DNA from 4 places in the Solibacillus daqui genome. Region 4 is predicted to be linked to each of the others. Evidence: riboswitches for the same ligand, from Rfam matches in the RefSeq annotation. Region 4 holds a riboswitch; each other region holds the start of a gene.
What was found. A riboswitch is a leader RNA that binds a small molecule or an ion and turns the genes downstream of it on or off. The one in region 4 is predicted to bind S-adenosylmethionine.

Region 1: another riboswitch for S-adenosylmethionine. It lies ahead of O7776_RS18865 (methionine ABC transporter ATP-binding protein); the one in region 4 lies ahead of metK (methionine adenosyltransferase).
Region 2: another riboswitch for S-adenosylmethionine. It lies ahead of O7776_RS11855 (Na+/H+ antiporter NhaC family protein); the one in region 4 lies ahead of metK (methionine adenosyltransferase).
Region 3: another riboswitch for S-adenosylmethionine. It lies ahead of O7776_RS18105 (bifunctional homocysteine S-methyltransferase/methylenetetrahydrofolate reductase); the one in region 4 lies ahead of metK (methionine adenosyltransferase).

Annotation. Positions count from the first base shown of each region.
Region 1 is NZ_CP114887.1:3,852,395-3,857,785, reverse strand. Features, by position in the region: gene O7776_RS18880 (M20 family metallopeptidase) at 1-531, opposite strand, end outside; gene O7776_RS18875 (MetQ/NlpA family ABC transporter substrate-binding protein) at 547-1,398, opposite strand; gene O7776_RS18870 (methionine ABC transporter permease) at 1,412-2,074, opposite strand; gene O7776_RS18865 (methionine ABC transporter ATP-binding protein) at 2,064-3,089, opposite strand; SAM riboswitch class I at 3,204-3,305, opposite strand; gene O7776_RS18860 (DUF948 domain-containing protein) at 3,513-3,914, shown strand; gene O7776_RS18855 (GNAT family N-acetyltransferase) at 4,083-4,352, opposite strand; gene O7776_RS18850 ((4Fe-4S)-binding protein) at 4,355-4,594, opposite strand; gene O7776_RS18845 (hypothetical protein) at 5,045-5,167, shown strand; gene O7776_RS18840 (hypothetical protein) at 5,301-5,391, shown strand, end outside.
Region 2 is NZ_CP114887.1:2,440,205-2,445,595, forward strand. Features, by position in the region: gene O7776_RS11840 (Cof-type HAD-IIB family hydrolase) at 1-39, opposite strand, end outside; gene O7776_RS11845 (GNAT family N-acetyltransferase) at 200-784, opposite strand; gene O7776_RS11850 (hypothetical protein) at 812-1,687, opposite strand; SAM riboswitch class I at 1,825-1,924, shown strand; gene O7776_RS11855 (Na+/H+ antiporter NhaC family protein) at 2,014-3,297, shown strand; gene O7776_RS11860 (2Fe-2S iron-sulfur cluster-binding protein) at 3,550-3,885, shown strand; gene O7776_RS11865 (HIT family protein) at 3,961-4,362, opposite strand; gene O7776_RS11870 (MFS transporter) at 4,451-5,391, opposite strand, start outside.
Region 3 is NZ_CP114887.1:3,703,886-3,709,276, forward strand. Features, by position in the region: gene metH (methionine synthase) at 1-1,943, opposite strand, end outside; gene O7776_RS18105 (bifunctional homocysteine S-methyltransferase/methylenetetrahydrofolate reductase) at 1,936-3,780, opposite strand; SAM riboswitch class I at 3,886-3,984, opposite strand; gene hemG (protoporphyrinogen oxidase) at 4,137-5,391, opposite strand, start outside.
Region 4 is NZ_CP114887.1:3,047,944-3,053,334, reverse strand. Features, by position in the region: gene O7776_RS14890 (alpha/beta hydrolase family protein) at 1-46, shown strand, start outside; gene pckA (phosphoenolpyruvate carboxykinase (ATP)) at 167-1,753, opposite strand; SAM riboswitch class I at 1,964-2,079, shown strand; gene metK (methionine adenosyltransferase) at 2,280-3,476, shown strand; gene O7776_RS14875 (gamma carbonic anhydrase) at 3,583-4,116, opposite strand; gene O7776_RS14870 (alpha/beta hydrolase) at 4,255-5,061, shown strand; gene O7776_RS14865 (alanine/glycine:cation symporter family protein) at 5,191-5,391, shown strand, end outside.

The DNA of each region.
Region 1 (5,391 bases), 800 kb from region 4:
AAGAGGATCAACGGCTAGCGATTCATTTGTCACACCTGTTTTTCCAGAAGGGTGTAGCATGAAGGCAAGGTCAACATCCTTTAAGTAACCGTGACTTACAAAGCTGCCTTTAGCACTCCCATTTGGACCGCCTTCTTCTGCAGGTGTACCAAGTACAATTACCTTACCACCAGTAGCAGATAATGTATCGGCTAATGCGATTGCAGCAGCAACACTTGTCACACCAATAATATTATGACCGCAAGCATGGCCTAAACCAGGTAAAGCGTCATATTCCGCTAAATAAGCAATTGTCGGACCAGGCTTGCCGCTATCTTTTTGTGCGTAAAAAGAAGTTTCATGACCAGCAACCGCGGTTGTTACATCAAAGTTTGCTTCTTCTAGAAGTGCTACAAGCTGTGCGCTTGCAAACACTTCTTCGTTTCCGATTTCCGGATTCGCGTGAATGGCCTTACTTGTAGAAATATATTTTTCGCTATTTTTTTGTACTGATTTTGCAATAATTGTTTCGTTATCAACTGTAACTGTCATGGAAATGCCCCCTTCTTATTTCGATTGCACCTTTAAGTCTTCGAAGGTTGTTTGTAGCTCTTCGTCTGTTAAGATTGTCATTAATGAACCGCCATTTGAATCCTCTTTAATAGCCTTTTCAATTTCTTCTGTATGGTATAGTTCGATAATTCTTTGGTACACTTCATTGTCTTTGTCTTCTGCACGTGCAGCGATAATGTTGACATACGGATAGATGCTTTCATCCTCAGCTAATTCGCGGTAGATAGGGTCTTCTCCAGGATTTAAGCCCGCTTGACCTGCAATGCCGTTGTTAATAATTGCGGCTACCACATCAGGTAATACTTGAGGTGTTTGCTGTGCTGTCATTGGGATAATGTCTAAATTTAATTTATTTGCTGTAATTTTAGTGGGATCACCGAATAATCCAAAGTCCTCAGCTAATTCAATGAAGCCTGCTGATTCAAGTAAGCGTAATGCACGTGCTTGGTTTGATGGATCATCTGGAATGGCAATTTTGTCGCCTTTTTTGATTTCGTTAATGTCTGTAATTTTTTCAGAATATAAACCAAGCGGCGCAAATACTGTAGAGCCAAGCGGAATTAATTCATTGCCACTTTCGTTAACATAGCTTGCAAGGAATGAAATATGTTGGAATGCATTTAAATCAACTTCACCTTGTGCTAATGCGTTGTTTGGTAATGTGTAATCAGCGAACTCTACAAGCTCGATTTCGATACCTTCTTTTTCTAATTTCTCTTCTAAAATGGGCCATTGTGCACCATCCGCACCGTTTACCCCGATTTTTACTACCTCGTTGTCGTCACCACAAGCTGCTAATGCAAAGGCTGATAAAGCTGTAACAGCTGTTAATAAGATTTTTTTCATAAGTTTTGAACTCCTATCGTCTTAAGATTTTTTTTGCTAAAGTATTGCCAAGCCATTGAGCGAGTTGAACTAAAATAATTAATATGACAACTGTGACGATCATGACGCTACCATCAAATCGTTGATAGCCATAAGTTATGGCGATATGACCTAAACCACCGCCGCCAACTGTACCTGCAATAGCTGAGAAATCGATTAAACTAATTGTGACAAATGTTAACCCTAAAATTAGAGGTCCTAAAGCTTCTGGTATTAATACCGTAAAGATAATTTGCAGCGGGCTAGCACCCATTGCTTTAGCAGCTTCAATTACGCCTGGATCAATGCTAATTAAATTTGTTTCTACAATACGGGCAATTCCAAATGCTGCTGCAATGGTCATTGGGAAAACCGCTGCGCTTGTACCAATTGTTGTGCCCATAACAATACGTGTAAGTGGGGAAATGGCTACTAAGAAAATTAAAAATGGAATTGGTCGCACAATATTAATTAATAGGTTGAGTAAGTTAAACGTTAGCTTACTTTCTAAAATATTGTTTTCTCGTGTTACGAATAGAAGTATTCCTATAGATATACCAAGAATTGAGCCGAAACCAAGCGTCAAAATTACCATATAAAGCGTTTCACCTGTTGCCTCAATAATTCTCGGCCAAAATGTACTCCAATCAACTTTCATGTAACTGTACCTCCTCTATTTCAACTTGCTGTGAAAGTTCGTCGATTACTTTCTTTACTTGAACATCATTTCCTTGGAACGAAATGAGTAGGTTACCGAATAATTTATTTTGTAACTCGCGTACCGAACCATAAATAATGTTGAATGGTACTTGATGTTTTTGCGTAATTTCGGATAGTAGAGGATTATGCGTGAGCGATCCTTTAAACAATACTCGGTATAAATGCTGTCCTCCTGATTTTTGCCACTCTTTTAAAATTTGCTCAGAAGGAATGTCCTGATGCACCGACTGAATAAAGCGCTGCGTTGTTGGATGTTGCGGTTGCGTAAAGACATCGTAAACATCGCCTTGCTCAATAACTCGTCCTTGCTCCATTACGGCTACTCGATTACAAATGGATTGAATGACATTCATTTCATGCGTAATTAATAAAACCGTAATGCCGAATTCTTCATTTACTCTTTTTAATAGCTTTAAAATATCAGCAGTTGTCTCTGGGTCAAGTGCTGAGGTTGCTTCATCACAGATTAGAATATCTGGATTTGTTGCAAGCGCACGAGCAATGCCAACACGCTGCTTTTGCCCACCGGATAGTTGTTCAGGATAGTCACGTGCTTTTTCAGATAAGCCAACAAACTTTAAAAGCTCTGCTGTGCGACGGTCGATTTCTGCTTTTTGTGTGCCCGCTAATTTCAGCGGATAGCCGATATTACCGGCAACCGTTCTTGACGTCATTAAGTTGAAATTTTGAAAGATCATCCCAATGCGACGACGTAATTGGCGTAAGTCTTTTTGAGATAGTGTTGCTAAATCGGTTCCTTGAATTTTTACGGAGCCAGTTGAAGGCGCTTCAAGTAAATTCACCAGGCGTAACAATGTACTTTTACCAGCTCCACTAAAACCGATAATCCCAAAAATATCACCTTGGTCAATGGTTAAATTGACATCGCGTACAGCATGAACTTCTCGATCTTTCGTTTTAAATACTTTTGATATATTTGAAAATTCAATCATTTCAAAACCCACCTTTACTATAAAATGCTCGATACGAAACCTTCTTGAGACAATAAAAAAACTTTCGCATCTAGAAAATAAGATACGAAAGTTGAATAGTTACCATTACTTTTGCTCTTATCTTCCAAGTGTATACTTGCAGGATTTGGCACAACGCTATGTATAGCTGCTGCCGAGACTTCAAAGGGCCTGTCCCTCCATCTCTCTTGATAAGAAAATATGTAGTTGTCATTTGCTATGAATCTTATAATAAATCCAAGTAAAACACTTGTCAATATATAAAATAAAAATTTCCGTTTTTCTGAAAAATACTAATAGCATACAACTCATGAATATGGTTAAAAATTTACTTATCGCTAGTGGGAAACTGGGTATATATAATAAAATAAATTAAAATAAAGAAAATGAGTAGGAGGCGTTAAGGTGAATAGTTGGCTATTAGCATCGGTAATCCTATTAATACTAGCTGTTGTTATTCTAATCGTGTGCATTATTGCAGTCATAATGCCAATAAAAAAAACAATGACGATTTTGCATGCACATTCGGAAGGTATTCAAAAGCAAATGAACGGCATTCAAACGCAAACAACGCTTTTGGCGACAACTGCGGAAAAAATGAAATATGATATTGAATACAAAATAGAGACTGTGCAAGGAGTTATACAATCCTTGAAAAATACAGGCGATGTGTTAAATGAAATTAGTGATTCATCACAGGCGTTAACTTCTAAAGTGATGCAAAAAGCGGCGGATGATCCAGTACGTCAAGCACAAGTTGAACAGTGGACAAATACTGCAATGGGTTATTTAAAACGTAATGGATAGGAAAAGCATACAGGATGAAGCGGTTAGTACCGAACATCCTGTATGCTGTTGTTGTTTATATGAGGCTTTCAATTGCATTTTCGATGTCTAACATGGAAGTATCCGGTTCAAAGCGATGAAAAGCCCGATGCTTAGAGTTTAGAATTCTTTCATCGGGCTTTAAATATATTATTTTAATACATCTCGATATTCTGGATTTTTATCGAATTGAGCCTTGGCAAATGGGCAGAGCGGCACAATCTTTTGATTATTGGCACGGACATGCTCGACAAAGGTTTTTACCATCTCTTGTCCAACACCGCGACCACGTGCTGCATCAGCTACAGCGGTGTGATCAATAATATAAAATTCATTATTGGATTTGACGAATGTCATTTCACCAAGCTCTTGACCATCTTCTGTTGTAACAACGCGTGCTTCTTCAATTAATGTTTGCAAAATTATTCCCCTTTTCGAATGTATTGTAAGGCACCAGATGGGCACCGGTCAATTAGAGCTGCGACTACATCTGTTGAAGCGGCATCAGCAATAATCCATGGCTTCCGTTTTGTGTCAAAAACATCATGATTGCCTTTTACGCAAATTCCTGAATGCTCACAGATGCCTGTTGAGAAAAATACGTCAATCTTTTCACCTGTGTATTTCCGATAGCCGTCATTTAGTAGTTGTTGTTCGTTCATGTTTATCATCCCCCCTATCTTTTTAGTATACACATTTTAACTTCATTAAGGGACAGTAAGACGTCCACTTCAACTGACAAGTGTCAGGATTAAGCTAAGTGTGCAATGAGAACTCCCCACCGAGCAAAGTTTCATTTTATACATACACCTAAAATATGAAGCTTTAAAAATCGTTTTGAACCGCTTTTCTTCTGTACTACAACAGTAGTTGCTCGCTTGTGGAATTTTTCTCTAATTTGCGTTTTATTCGTTGAAAATTCATGTGTCACAAAGTGTTCAAAGAAAGCGGTTTATTTTTGAACACATTGTGAAAAGCTAAATATATTACTTTCTTTTTCTAAAAATCGGAGTAGAATGAGAGTCAAGTAAGGTGTTATACAACAAGTTGCAAATGTCATTAGAGAATGAACAATTTTATTATATAGCTTTATAAAAAAGGAGAAATGAAACATGTGGGTAGTAACAGTATTTAACAATCAAAATGATATTCGTATGTTCGAATACACAACAAAAAATGAAGCAGCTTTACAATTAGCAAAATATACAAACGCCGTTTTATCATACACAAACTAATTTTTACTTGCTTTTGCGTGGGGTCAATCCCCCGGCGGCTGTCATAGGTTTTAAGCGACATTTTTTTGTAGGCTTGAAAAAAATCTCGACGTTATTACGTAAAGACGTAATTGATAAAAAGGAGCGAAAAAACATGTGGGTAGTAACAATTTTCAATAATCCAAACGATATTCGTATGTTCGAGTACACAACAAAAAATGAGGCTGCTAAAATGTTATCGAAGT
Region 2 (5,391 bases), 610 kb from region 4:
GGTTCCATCTACATCAAAGAATATTATCTTGTACTTCACATTAACCCTCCAATAGCAATAATTCACTTACTATTCTATTTTAATTTAATATTTCATCGTATATCATTATCTTCTCCACTAAAAAACTTGTGGCGCAACTCGAACTCACAAAACTGCTAACAGTTCGCTCGATTAATTCTTATACTATCTTCCTCTCAAATTATTGATTAATCACTTTCACATAGCAAACACATTCATGTTTGCGCTTTACATGTTGAAACAGCTCTAGACTCTTCCCTGTGTAATGCGCAAAAGCTGTGACAGGGTATAATTGATCAACGGATGCGTTCATCAAATTTTTCATTTCATTTCCTTCTAAATACACGTGATAATAGGATGATGTTTTTTCAAAGTCATTTTTTTCATACCAATTTTGCACACATGGATCGTCTCTTGTCCATGCTTCGAAATACTCTATATGTAACTTCATTGCTTGTTGTTGCACTGCATGTAGTAGCGCTTCTCCAATCCCTTGACGCTGAAAATCAGGGTGTACCGCAATATGCCAAATCATCCCTCCAATTGAATCTTGCTGCGTGCATACTGTCTTTGGCGTGGCTTCATACTCTACATCAATTAGCCCAACGATTTGCCCGTCGATTTCGGCGACTAGCTCAATTGCTGCATTTTTGTATGTTTCTTTCAGTTGGAGCACATTGTCAAAATAAGCCGTATTTAAGAATGATAGTATACGGCAACGAAGCCACCCTTGTTCGTCTTTTTCTGTATAGTTACGAATTATCATAAGTTCTCCTTTCAATTCTGTGTATTTTCAAACCATTTTTCTATAAGTAACTTTTTTTAATGAGCCCCATTCTTTTTCTAAAGCATCAGTTGCTAGTAGCTTCCACGGATTAAAGATGGTTTGTCCATGCTTGTTAAAAAATAGGTTATCGCCAATATAATAAGCGGCATGCTGAATCGTTCCTATGTCATCAAGCCAAGCCAAAACATCACCTGTAATCAGTTCCTCACTATCCACTATTTCATATTGACTTAACGCTAATTTTTCTAAAAACGTTTTTTGATGTACCCATTCATGGATTATCCATTGCTGTTTGCCATTAGAAATTGCATATAAGACGGCAGCTAAGCAATTTGCTCCTTGCTGATGACTAAATACATTTGTAAAAGGCTTTAAATGCTGTGGCAAGGATGCAGGAGCTTGTTCACATTCCCCATTATCCCACCACTGTGAAACCATTGTTTTTAAAATTTGTTCTTTCGTTTTCCAACTCAAAGTGTCCCACATTGCCCGCTGAAAAACGACTTGATTATTATGTATATAATCTTTAGGAATTTCTTCTAAATTATCTATAAAGGATACGGGCACCACTAATCCGCGCTCACATTGCACTTGTGCTTGTAAAAGCATTTGTTTCTGTTCAGTCGGGATTTGCTCAATCCACTGACAATTTGCTACGATTACATAATTTACATACTTGATATTCCAGTATTCATAGCTATTTGTAAAATCAATTTGACTGTATGTGCTATGTGTATAAAACTCTTCAATCGGCATAACAAGTACTTGTGAAAAATCGATTTGTTTATGATAAAGTTCACCGCTAATAAAAAATAGATCTCTTCTTGGTACATAATTTTCAATCCATGCCGTTAAATTTTCGGCACTTGGTATTATTTTCATTTACCTATCCCCCTTGGAAGTATAATCCAAATAATAAACGATATTTCTGAATAAAACAATTATTGAGAAATAACTAACAAATTGACTTATAGTAATTTTTCGTATATTCTAAAGCTTATTTATTAAAAATGAATAGTTTCTTATCATGAGAGATGGAGGGACGGGCCCTTTGAAGTCTCGGCAGCGGAATAATTTCTATGCCAAATCCTGCAAGAATTTTTTCTTGATAGATAAGATGAGTATATGATTTCATACCTCTTCTTGTTTACTTAAGAAGGGGCTTTTTATATGTATTCGATATGATTTGAACTATATTGGAGGTAGCAATGCAAAAAGGAAATCCATGGGCGTTAATCCCTTTTGTTGTGTTTTTAATTTTATTTATCGGTTCAGGCATTGTGCTTGATGACTTTTATGCCTTCCCCGTTATTGTTGCCATCACAATTTCTAGTGTTGTTGCAATTTTAATGAATCGAAAAGAAACGTTATCGAAAAAAATTGATGTTTTTAATCAGGGTGCAGGTAATCCGAACGTTATGCTAATGGTATTAATTTTCTTACTAGCTGGTGCGTTTTCTGAAACGGCAAAAGGTATGGGTGCGATTGAAGCGACAGTGAACTTTGCTTTATCAGTTTTACCACAAAACTTACTAGTCGTCGGCTTATTTATTATCGCGTGCTTTATATCACTTGCGATGGGTACCTCTGTTGGAACAATTGTGGCTCTAGCTCCGATCGGTTTAGGTATTGGTGAGCAGACAGATATTTCTATACCACTTTTAATGGCTACAGTTATTGGTGGTGCAATGTTTGGGGATAACTTATCGTTCATTTCCGATACGACGATCGCCTCAGTTCGTTCGCAAGGTGCGGAAATGAAGGACAAATTTAAGGTGAACTTTTTCATCGTTTTACCTGCAGCGATTATTACATGTGTTATTTTAGCAATATTTACATTAAATGCATCGGCGGAAGTGGAATATACGACCTTTGAATTGTATAAAATAGTGCCATATATCTTCGTCATTTTATTTGCATTAATTGGTTTTAATGTATTCACAGTGTTAGCTAGTGGAATTATTTTAGCTGGAATAATTGGTCTAATCGATGGGAGCTATTCCATTATGTCATTCGTACAAGCGATTGGAACTGGTATGAGTGCCATGTTTGAAATGGCATTTTTAGCAATATTAATTGGTGGGATGGTTGAAGTCATTCGACATAACGGTGGGATTGATTTTATCGTCCATATTGTGACACGAAAAATCAAATCGAAAAAAGAAGCTCAATTTGCGATAGCGGGTCTTGTAAGTTTAACAGACCTTTCAACAGCGAATAATACGATTGCTATTATGATTGCTGGCCCATTAGCAAAAAATATTGCGGAGCAGTATCAGATTGAACCGCGCAAATCTGCAAGTATTATCGATATTTTCTCTTGTGTCGTTCAGGGCATTATCCCATACGGCGCACAGTTTTTAGTTGCCGCTAGTGTTGCAGGCATTTCCCCTATTTTAATTATGCAATACTCGTATTACTCTATTTTAGTTGGAGTATGTGGCGTGATTGCGATTTTAATTGGATATCCGAAGACAAAAAAGCAGATTTAATGTAAAGTCCGTAAACGAGTGAAAACTTGTTTGTGGATTTTTTTTTCGAAATCTCCAAAAAATTTAATAATTCCCACTGCCCATTATATCTACAATTTTTTTTAATGCCTTTATGATTTTGCAAATATCCTCTTTTAACGATTCCACTACAAATTTAATTGTTCAATTTATGTGTTAAGTAGGGCAAATTAGAGAATAAGTAAAAGGAAGCATATTTTTAATATACTATTTTTATGAGGAGTGTCATATCTAATGCCTTACGTAAGTGTCATTAATGAGGGTACATTTGAGGTGGAAATAGGGAAAAAATTAGTATTAGCACTGGAAGATAACGGTGTTAATATTCTTCACCTATGTGGTGGGAATGCTCGTTGCACTACTTGCCGAGTAGAAATTTTGGCGGGTGATTACTTAGATGTATCCCAAAAAGAAAAGAAAGCCTTTGCGAATAAAGCCGTTGACGAGTTCTTATATGATGATTGTTTGCGATTGTCTTGTCAAATAACAGTAAGTAAAGATATTACAATTCGCCCAATAATGACTGTAGAAAACACTGGCAAAGATGCTGGTCCAAGGCCTGCAGACTAATTAATGTTTTTTCAAATTTTACTTACACACGTGTTGATTATCTATTTTGGTTATTCAACACGTGTATCTTTTCATTTAAATTGTTTGTGTCAATAGCTTTAACTGCTTTTTTAACTCATTAATCGAAAGTGGCTGTTCAACAACTTGTTGGTTAGCCCAAAAGTGGTCGTCATGATATCGTGGAACAATGTGCACATGAAAATGAGTGCCCTCATCCATGATTTTACCGTTATTTTGAATGACACTAACCCCATCTACATGAAATTCTTTTTCTAGTAATGCAATCAGTTGTTTTTGAATTACCAGTAATTCAACTAATAGCTCCTCACTTAATTCTAAAATCGTTTCGAAATGTGCTTTTGAAATAATTAGCAAATGACCTATTTGAATCGGATCAATATCAAAAACCACTTTATAGTTTTCTGTTTCAAGTATCACGTGATGATCTTCTATTCCTTCACAAAACACACAGTCCATTAGATCCCCTCCAATTAGTAAAATCCCCTATATTTTAACATACTAAAAACGGCATATGAAAAGTTCCCCTTCCATACACCGAAATCATTTACCCTACATATAAATGATCTTTTCGACCATGCAATATATAATACAAAATTAAAAAAGCAAAAATGAAAATTCCTAAACCGAAATACATTGAACCATAGCCAATGATCGGCTCTAAATATCCTAACAAATACGGACCAAAACCTAGCCCGACATCAAGCCCAATGAAGTATGTTGACGTAGCTAACCCCATATTTTCTGGAGATGTCACTTTAATTGCAAGCGCTTGGAATGTAGAGGCAACGTTCCCGTAACCTATCCCAATAATTGCACCTGCTAGTAACAATGTAAATGATGAATGCGCGGTACTTAATAGAAGTAAGCCGACAGCAAACAACACAATGCCTGGATACATAATAATGTTTGCCCCTTTTGCATCCATTAAACGCCCTGTAAATGGACGTGTTAATAGGAGCGCTACAGCATATACAAAGAAAAATAAGCTCGAAGCTGAGACAACATCTCGTTCTTCGGCAAAGAAATTAATAAACGATAAAATCCCTGCATAGCCAAGTGCAAATAGCATAATTAAAATACCTATTGGTAGAGCCTTTAAATCAATAAAATCCCCAATATGGAAGCCTTTTGTCGTTGAAGCTGTTGTTTTTTTGCTTGCAGTCGCAATAGAAGTTGTTAGTGCAGCTAAAAATGCGATAACACCCAATGCACAACAAATTAGGAATATAACAAAATATGAAATATGTTGCGCTAACATTAACCCAACGAACGGTCCAATTGCTGTTGCCAGAGTCGAGCTCATACTATAGTAGCCAATACCCTCACCTTTTCGAGTCTCAGGTAAAATTTGCGCAATCATTGTTCCTGTAGCTGTTGATGCAATCCCTACTGCAATCCCGTTTACTAAACGAATAACTAATAGCGCGGAAATCCCAGCAGGTATTAAGTATAAGAGTAGTGTACATACAAATAACGCTAAGCCAA
Region 3 (5,391 bases), 660 kb from region 4:
GCATCTAAATCTTCAATCAGCCCTTCTTTTGTACCTTCTAAAATGTAGTATGCGAGACGTTCTTCAACCGTTGTCGGTAATTCTTTCACGACCGCGTCTTTCTTTTTATCACGATAAAAGTCGGTAAATACTGCTAATGTTTCATCGTTTGTATTGAAAATTAAATCGTTTGCTAATTTAATTTCCTCTTCTGGAATGGATGCATAACGCTCTAATTTTTCTGTATTAACTATCGCATAATCTAAGCCTGCTTGTGTACAGTGATACAAATACACCGCATTTAACACTTCACGGCCAACTGGTGGTAAACCGAATGATACATTACTTACACCAAGGACCGTTAAACAGCCCGGTAAGTTTTCTTTAATGAGACGAATGCCTTCGATTGTTTCTTCCGCAGCACCGATATACTGCTCATCCCCTGTACCAACCGGGAACATCAGTGGATCGAAAATAATATCCTCTGGTGACATGCCCCATTTTTCCATTAACAATTTATAAGAACGCTGTGCGACTTCAAGTTTTTTCTCGCGTGTAACCGCCATCCCAATTTCATCGATTGTTCCAACAACAAGCGCTGCGCCATATTTTTTTACAAGCGGCATAACCGCATCAAAGCGTTCTTCACCGTCTTCTAAGTTAATGGAGTTAATAATTGCTTTCCCCTGTGAAAACTTCAGTGCCTCTTCCATTACCTTCTCGTCCGTTGAGTCAATTACGAGCGGTACTTTTACTTTTTTCACAACTTCATGCATGAAGTTTTTCATATCCTCTACTTCATCGCGGTCTGGGTTGGCTAAACAAATATCAATAACATGCGCACCATTTTTCACTTGTGCACGGGCAATTTCAGCCGCTTCTTCAAATTTACCATCAATAATTAAGTTTTTAAATTTGCGTGAACCAATTACGTTTGTGCGTTCGCCGATAAATAATGGACGCATCGATTCATCGTATTGCAGTGGCTCAATGCCTGAAACGACATGACCATGTGTCGACTCTTGTGGCTTACGTGGTGCATAATTCGCTACCGCCTCTCGAATTGCGGCAATATGTGCCGGTGTTGTCCCACAGCAGCCCCCTACAATATTTAACCAGCCTTTTTCCGCAAAGCCTTGTAGCTTTTTCGATAAAGAATCTGGTGTTTCGTGGTAGCAGCCTTCTTCATCTGGAAGTCCAGCATTCGGATAACAGCTAATATAGCCATTTGAAAGCTCGGCTAATGAACGAATATGATCCGTCATAAATTCTGGACCTGTCGCACAGTTTAAGCCCACTGATAGCGGCTTAATATGTTCAATTGAAATATAAAATGCTTCAATAGATTGACCGGCCAATGTTGTTCCCATCGGCTCAATTGTTCCCGAAATCATAACCGGAAGCTCTTTCCCTAATTCGGTAAACGCACGATGAATAGCAATTGTTCCAGCCTTTACGTTTAACATATCTTGTGATGTTTCAAGTAGTAATAAATCTGAACCTGCTTCAATTAGTGTTTTTGCTTGTACATAGAAGTTTTCTTCCAGTTCATCAAATGTAATACCGCCTGTTACTGATAGCGTTTTTGTTGTTGGTCCGATTGCACCTGCAACAAAACGCGGCCATTCCGGTGTCGAAAATTCACGCGCTGCCTCTAATGCAAGTTCCACGGCGCGTGTATTAATTTCAACGGCTTTGTGTCCTAAATCATATTCGTTTAGTACAAGCGGTGTACCACCAAATGTATTCGTACAAATAATATCTGCCCCAGCTTCTAAATAAGCAAGGTGTACCTTTTTCAATACATCTGGACGTGTGATGACTAAGTTTTCGTTACAGCCATCTAATTCCTCGCCACCGAAATCTTCATATGTTAAGTTTTCAGCCTGTAGCATCGTCCCCATGGCACCATCGATGATTATTATTCTATTTTGTAATTGCTCATGAATTGGATGTTTAGACATGTGATTTTTCTCCTTTATGTTTCGCGTCATACTGTTTTACATGCTCCATTAACTCCAACGTCATATCATAACGTAAAAACGGAGTAATTAAATAAATCCCATTGAAATACTGACACGCTGTTTCAAGTAGCTCTTTTGCAATTGCTAGGCCCTCTTTTGTTGCTGATTCTTTATCGTTACCACATGCCGCCATACGTGCTAATACTTCGTCAGACAGCTTAATACCCGGTACTTCATGATGTAAAAATTCGGCACTTCGGGATGATGTCAGGGGCATAATCCCAATATAAATCGGCGTTTCTAAATGCTTTGTTGCCTCATAGATTTCGATAATTTTTTCTTTTGTATAGACCGGCTGCGAAATGAAATAATCTGCACCATGCTCAATTTTTTTCTCTAAGCGCTGAACTGCACGGTCTAACACACGAACATTTGGATTAAATGCCGCTGCTACAGAAAAATTCGCTTGTTTTCGTAAAGATTTCCCGGTAAATGATCCACCTTCATTTAGTTGCTTAATCAGTGAAATGAGCTCCATTGACGACACATCGTACACACTTGTTGCCCCTGGGAAATCCCCTACCTTTGTTGGGTCACCTGTTACAACTAAAATGTCATGTAACTCTAACGCATCGAGTCCCATTAAATGTGACTGGAGACCAATTAAGTTACGGTCACGACATGTTAAATGTGGTAATGAACGGACACCGTGTTCCTTTAAAATCGCTGCCATCGCAATATTACTAATTCGTGGTGATGCGAGCGAATTATCGGCCATCATTACAACATCTGCGCCTGCCTCCGATAGCTTTTTTGCACCTTCAACAAAGCCTTCGATTTCTAAATGACGTGGCGTGTCTAACTCTACAATTACTGAACGCTCTCGCTTTGCTTTTTCATGTAGTGGTTCATGCTTGCGAGGCTCTGCTACACGGACAAATTCTGTACGCCCCTTTGTTTCGGCCTTTTCTTCAATCGGACTTAAATTCGCTAAACGTTTTTTCGCAGCCGCAATATGCTTTGGTGTTGTTCCACAGCAACCGCCAATTAAACGCACACCTTGATTCACTAATTCTTCAGCGGCACGCGCAAAATAATCCGTTTCCGATTCATAGACAACACGCCCATCTTCTACATCTAAAAGTGAAGCATTCGGATAAGCGGATAAATAAGCATTCTTTGGTAGGCTTACTTGCTCAAATGCTTGAATTGTATGGAATGGACCAAGACGACAGTTGCTTCCAACAATATCTGCACCTAATCTTTCTAAATCATGTAGCGCCTCATTGAATGACATACCATTCTGCAATACGCCCGCTTCTTGCATTGTTACTTGCGCAATAATCGGAAGGTCTGTTAGCTCGCGCAATGCATGTACACAAAGCGATAATTCTTCAAAGTCATAATACGTTTCTAGTAAAAAGCCATCTGGTTCACCAGCTAATAGCACCTCAGCCTGTTCTTTAAATGTTGTTAAAATTTCTTCCAAGGTAGCATCGCTTTTACGAATCCCTCGAATTCCACCAATTGTTGCAAGCACATACTGTCCTCCTGGTGCTGCCGCGCGCTTGGCAATTGCTAGTGCAGCTTCATTAAATTCTTTAACACGCCCATCATAGCCGTAACGTGCTAGTTTAATAGCATTGGCACCATACGTATTTGTTTGAATAATGTCTGCGCCAGCCGCGATATATTCACTATGAATTTTTTCAATAATTTCAGGACGTGCAATATTCATTTCCTCATGACAATAATCTAATCCATATGAATATAATAATGTGCCAATCGCACCGTCTGCTGTTAGCACCTTTATTTTTAAATCTTCAAGTAAACCCATTGCTTTCACTCCATTATTCACAGTATTTTCAGTATTTTAGTGATACAAAAAAGCCTTCTTTTTTAAATAAAAAAGAAGGCTTCAATCATGACGAACTTAGTTCCCTTCTCATCTTCTGGCATTTGCCATCTGGATTTAGCACCTGACTTTTGTTGGTTGCTGAAGCTTCATCGGGCCAGTTCCCTCTACTTCTCTTGATAAGAATTTTATGAATTTTTCAGATAATTAAGTGAATCATACCGTTATCACACACGAACGTCAACCCTTTATGCAAATAAAGTATAACTTCCTACATTGCAAACGTTTTCTTTGTAAAGAATCGGGTTTATAATCACTTTTTAATAGGCTGTGATTATTTATACAATCTGCGCACTAATTTGTTCGGCTGTTTTTTTACCGTTTTGGATACATGCGCCAATGCCCACACCAAAATACGAGCATCCTGCTAGTAACACATTTGGATAACGAAGCGCTAATTCTTTTACAACAACACTGAGTGCTTCGTTATGCGCTAAATCATAACGTGGCATTTTGTCGATCCATTTTGTCACATTCACAACTGTCGGCTCGGCTTCAATACCAAGACTTAGCTTAATGTCCTCTAGCGCAACTTGTGTCAGCTCTTCATCTGTCATCACCGCTAATTCTTCGTAGCGCGGGTTAATGTTCTTATAAAAGAGACGAACAAGTAAATTTCCTTGTGCCGATGTGTGCTTCCATTTACGACTTGTCCATGTTGAAGCATTACATATTAAATCGGAATGATGCGAAACGATAAAACCGGTGCCATCTGCCGGGAGTACGCTATCTGCAACATCAAAGCCTACATACATCGTTAGTGCAGAAGCATTCGTGAATTTTTCAAGTTGTTGGTTAATCACAGCGTCTTGTAAAACCGCTCGAACCGTTTCATTTGGCGTTGCTAGAACAACGAAATCAGCTACAATTGTTTCGTTAGCTAGCACTACATCATATTGTTCACCGCGCTTATGGATTGCTTGAATTGCTGTGTTTTTCTTGAATTCTACTTCTGTCAGTGTTTGCTCTAAACGATCAATTATTGCCGATAAGCCTGATTTAAAAGAAATAAATTTTTTATTTGCAGCTTTGTCAAATTGCTCTTTATTTGCTTCAAAGCCTTTAATAATCGAACCATATTTGTTTTTGTAATCGACTAAGTATGGCAATGTTGAATTCAAGCTAAGTTGATATAAGTCTCCCGAATAAACACCAGCTAATACAGGGGCAATTTGATTGTGCACTATTTCTTCACCTAAAAAGTACTCTAAAAATTCACCTATTGAGCTTTCTTTTGTGAAATTGGTATTCGGCAACTGTAAATCCTCAAGCGACCGTTGCTTTCCTTCTTCTGAAATGAGCGTACTTGCCATTAATGACTCCACACTCATGGGAATGCCAAATGTCGAACCGGCAGGAATCGCGTGTAGCTCGTTATTCGTATGAATGTATGAAATTCCGGTTTCGTTGTACACAAGTTCATGTTCAAAATCAAGTTCTTGAACAAGTTCTAATACTCCAGGGTGACGTGCCACAATAGAATCAGCCCCCGTTTCCATAATGAAGCCACCTTTGTGCTCCGAATGTATTTTC
Region 4 (5,391 bases):
AAAATTATGTGGTTGGATGAAATCGAAAAAGGATGTTACGCATTAGACCTGTGCGTAACATCCTTTTTCTAATATGATATACATTTATTTGATGTTTACCCAAATTAGGGAGGAGCTCTGAAAATGCACTCCAAAGTTAAACATTATGTCGTATTGATTTAGCGAATTATGCTAAAGGACCGCCTTTTTTCACAATTGCTTCGTCTACGTTTACGAATTTTGTGAAGTTGTTTTTGAATAAGTCTGCAAGCTCAGATGCTTTTTTATCGTAAGCTGCTTTGTCAGACCATGCATCGCGAGGGTTTAACACTTCAGTTGGAACACCTTCAACAGCAACTGGGATATTTAATCCGAATACGGCATCTTGAGTTGTTTCCACATTGTTTAGTTTTCCTTCGATTGCTGCACGTACCATTGTACGAGTGAAAGAAAGCTTCATACGGCTACCAACACCGTATTCGCCACCAGTCCAACCAGTATTTACTAAGAATACTTGAGAACCGTGCTCGTCGATTTTTTTACCTAATTGCTCAGCGTAAACTGTTGCAGGTAATGGTAAGAATGGTGAGCCGAAGCATGTAGAGAATACTGGCTCTGGTTCAGTAACACCGCGCTCTGTACCTGCTAACTTCGAAGTGAAGCCGCTTAAGAAGTGATACATTGCTTGCTCTTTTGTTAATTTAGAGATTGGAGGTAATACGCCAAATGCATCTGCAGTTAAAAAGATGATCGTATTTGGGTGTCCTGCCACTGATGGTACTGCAATATTTTCGATGTAGTCGATTGGGTACGCTACACGTGTGTTTTCAGTTAATGAAAGGTCGCTGTAGTCACTTACACGTGTATGTGCATCTACTACTACGTTTTCTAAAACCGAACCAAATTTGATTGCTGCATAAATTTCTGGTTCGTTTTCAGGAGAAAGGTTTGCTGTTTTAGCGTAGCAACCACCTTCGATATTAAATACGCCGTTGTCAGACCAACCATGCTCGTCATCCCCGATTAATTTACGGTCAGCGTCTGCTGATAAAGTTGTTTTACCAGTACCTGATAAACCGAAGAATAATGATACGTCCCCAGTTTCACCAACGTTTGCTGAACAGTGCATTGGGAAAATATCTTGTTCTGGTAATAAGTAGTTCATAATACCGAAGATAGATTTTTTCATTTCTCCAGCATATTCTGTACCACCGATAAGAATGATTTTCTTTTCAAGTGATGTAATGATAAATGTTTCAGAATCCGTTCCATCTACTTTTGGATCTGCTTTGAAGTTTGGAGCAGATACGATTGTGAAGTCAGCAATGTGAGTAGCTAATTCTTCTGCAGTAGGACGGATGAATAATTGATGACAGAATAGGTTATGCCAAGCGTATTCATTAATTACTTTAATAGATAATTGAGAAGCTTTATCTGCACCTGCATAGCCGTTGAATACGAATAATTCATCGCGCTCTTTTAAGTACTTGATTACTTTTACATAAAGATTATCGAAAACATCTGCTGAGATTGGACGGTTTACTTTGCCCCAGTCGATTTTATTTTTTGAAGATTCTTCTTCAACAATATATTTATCTTTAGGAGAACGACCAGTATATTTACCTGTTTCGGCACGTAATGCGCCCTCTACAGTTAACATTGCTTCTCCACGTGATGTAGCTTTTTCAACTAATTGTGGAACTGATAATTGAGTTTGAATGTTTTCCCCATTTAAAAGTTCTTTCAGCTCGTTAGCAATTTCTACCGAATTCATCTATTAAATACCATCCTTTTTTATATTATTCCCTTGTGTAGGGGAGTTATTTGTTAATTCAAAAATAGTATAACACATTGATTATAATAATCTATACTAATTATGTATTATTTTTTTAGGAAATTTTATCTGTTTAAAAACTGCATGAAATAAGACAAATTTAATTGACAGTAAAAGCTTTTTTACGTAAGATGTTTAATTGAACGGATACTCTTATCCCGAGCTGGTGGAGGGTCAGGCCCTATGAAACCCGGCAACCTGCATGAACATTCACGACATGCGTTGGTGCCAATCTGATGCAAGGATTTTTCCTTGAACGATAAGAGTGAAAGGTAATGAACGAACGTAACCCTTTCCTCGCTGTGCACTATTGCGCAGATCAGAGCGGAAGGTTTTTTTAATTTATAAAGGGAAGTTTCCTTGAAATACCTTTCGAATAACTCGTGTTGATAAAGCAAAGAAGCTGAACATGGGCGTAATGAGTACCGTCAAAAATACTTGTAAGGTTTTTTAGGAGGAAATAAACATGGCAAATCGTCGACTGTTTACATCAGAAAGTGTAACGGAAGGACATCCAGACAAAATTTGTGATCAAATTTCAGATGCAATTTTAGATGCAATTTTAGCAGCAGATCCAAATGCACGTGTAGCATGTGAAACAACAGTTACTACAGGATTAGTATTAGTATCTGGTGAAATTACAACATCAACATACGTAGATATGAAAGGGATTATCCGTGACACTGTAGCAGAGATCGGCTACACGCGTGGTAAATATGGCTTTGATGCCGAAAACTTAGCAGTACTTGTAGCAGTAGGTGAGCAATCTCCTGACATTGCACAAGGTGTAGACCAAGCGTTAGAAGCACGTGAAGGTTCAATGTCAGAGGACGAGTTAGAAGCAATCGGTGCAGGTGACCAAGGCTTAATGTTCGGTTATGCATGTAACGAAACGCCAGAACTTATGCCTATGCCAATTTCATTAGCGCATAAATTAGCGCGTCGATTATCGGAAGTGCGTAAATCTGGTCAGCTTGCATACTTACGTCCAGACGGTAAAACACAAGTAACAATTGAGTATGATGAAAACAACGTACCTGTTCGTGTCGATACAATCGTAATTTCTACACAGCATGATGAAGAAGCAACATTAGAGCAAATTCAAGCGGACATGAAGGCACATGTTATTGCATCAGTTGTTCCGGCAGAATTATTAGACGAAGCTACAAAGTACTTCATCAATCCGACGGGCCGTTTCGTAATCGGTGGTCCTAAAGGGGATGCTGGTTTAACAGGTCGTAAAATTATCGTGGACACTTATGGTGGTTATGCACGTCATGGTGGTGGTGCATTCTCTGGTAAAGATGCGACAAAAGTAGACCGTTCTGCAGCCTATGCAGCACGTTATGTGGCTAAAAATATCGTAGCGGCCGGTTTAGCAGATCGCGCAGAAGTGCAATTAGCGTATGCAATCGGGGTAGCACAACCTGTATCAATCGCGATTGATACATTCGGTACTGGTAAAGTAGCAGAATCTCAAATGGTTGAATGGGTACGTGAATTATTCGACTTACGTCCTGCAGGTATCATTAAAATGTTAGACCTACGTCGTCCAATTTATAAGCAAACAGCTGCTTATGGTCACTTTGGTCGTACAGACTTAAATGTGCCTTGGGAAAATACAGACAAAGCACAATTGTTAAAAGAAAAAGCAGGTTTATAAAATTAAAAATGGAGCCATTATTAGTAACATGCTAATAATGGCTCTATTTGCTTTTTTCGGTACTCGAAAAATTTAGACCAATACAATAGGAAGGAACTGTATAATTTTAAACGCTCTTATTTGCTTGAGTGTTTTGTAAAGATTTATAATATTGCCCTTTTTCAACGTATTCGCGGATGATTCGATCCATGTCCGCGCGGTCTTCTTCTGTAAGTTCACGTACAACTTTTGCTGGACGCCCCATTGCCAAGCAGTTTGGTGGAATTACCTTTCCTGGAGGGACAAGGCTACCTGCACCAATGAACGCCCCTTCACCAATTTCAGCCCCATCTAAAATGATGGAACCCATACCGACAAGTGCGCGTTTTTTTATTGTACAACTATGTAGCGTAACTTGATGACCTACTGTTACTTCATCTTCAACAATTAATGGATAAGCAGGGCTTTGGTGTAGACAAGATAAATCTTGGATACTAACACGTTCACCAATTACGGTTTTGTTGACGTCACCGCGAATTACAGTATTGAACCAAATAGTTGACTCAGCCCCAATTGTTACATCGCCTGTTATTGTTGCATAATCCGCAACAAACGCGCTAGGATGAATGTTAGGTGATTTGTCTTTGTAAGGATAAATCATGTGCAATTCCTCGATTCTTATATAAAATAGTATGTGCTGTTATTATCGTAACAGATAGAGGGAAATTTTCAATTAGCATTTATTTGAGGCACAATGTATGATAGAAAATAGAAATTTGAATGAAAGAGTGGTTTGACCATGTGGAAATGGGAAACAGAACAGCAACCGAAAGCAGTAATCGTCATTCTTCATAGTGTTTATGAACAGCATCGCTGGTACGCATGGTTAATTGAAAAGTTTAGAAGTGCGGGCTTTCATGTTGTAATGGGAGATTTACCTGGACATGGGGAGCAAGAGAAATTTGCAAGATATCATGATGAAGATTTCGAAGGATATTATAAATATACGAAATTATTATTTAAAGTAGCATTAGAATATAATTTACCATTATTTGTAGTTGGGCATGGTTTAGGTGCCACGATTGCAACGTATGTACTTCAAAAGAAAAAACTTGATTGTGCTGGAATCATATTAACTTCACCGTGGCTAAATTTAAAATTAACTCCAGGAAAATTATCCAATGCGCTATCTAGCTTTAGTGTTATTACGTCTAATGTAAAGCTGAAGCATGAGTTGACGTTACAACATTTTACACGTAACACGGATGTGTTAATGGAGCTAAAAGAATATTTGCCATTAAATAATACAGTGACAGTGAAATGGTATCGTGATTGGCAGCAAGTAACACGTACCATACGTGATCCAGAATTTAAATTACCTAATGTTCCCCTATTAGTGATGACGGGTGAAAATGATAAAATTACCGATGTTCAAGCAACAAAAAAATGGGCTTATGAACAAACGGGACACTCAGAATTCCAATTTAAACAGTGGAAAGGGTGTATGCATAGCTTATACTTTGAGCTAGAACGAGAGGAAGTTTTTAGATATAGTGTAGACTTTATAAACAACGCTTTGCGCGATTTGGGATATATTATTGAATAAGGAAAAGCCTAGTAGAGACTCCATTTTACTAGGCTTTTAAAATTTTAAGAAAAAATATATCGAAATTTTAGAATATTTGTAATATACTAAACTTTAAAATAATACACTATGCCAACAAGGGGGAAACTTATGGGATTTATTAATGAGTTTGTAGGGTGGGCCAATAATATTTTATGGGGCCCAGTAATGATTTACGGTATTTTAATTGTCGGGTTATTTTTCTCGATTCTAACAAAATTCGCTCAAGTTCGACTTATTGGCGATATGTTCACTCTGATGTTTAAAGGGGAAAAGTCAGACGCGGGTGTATCGTCATTCCAAGCGATGTCG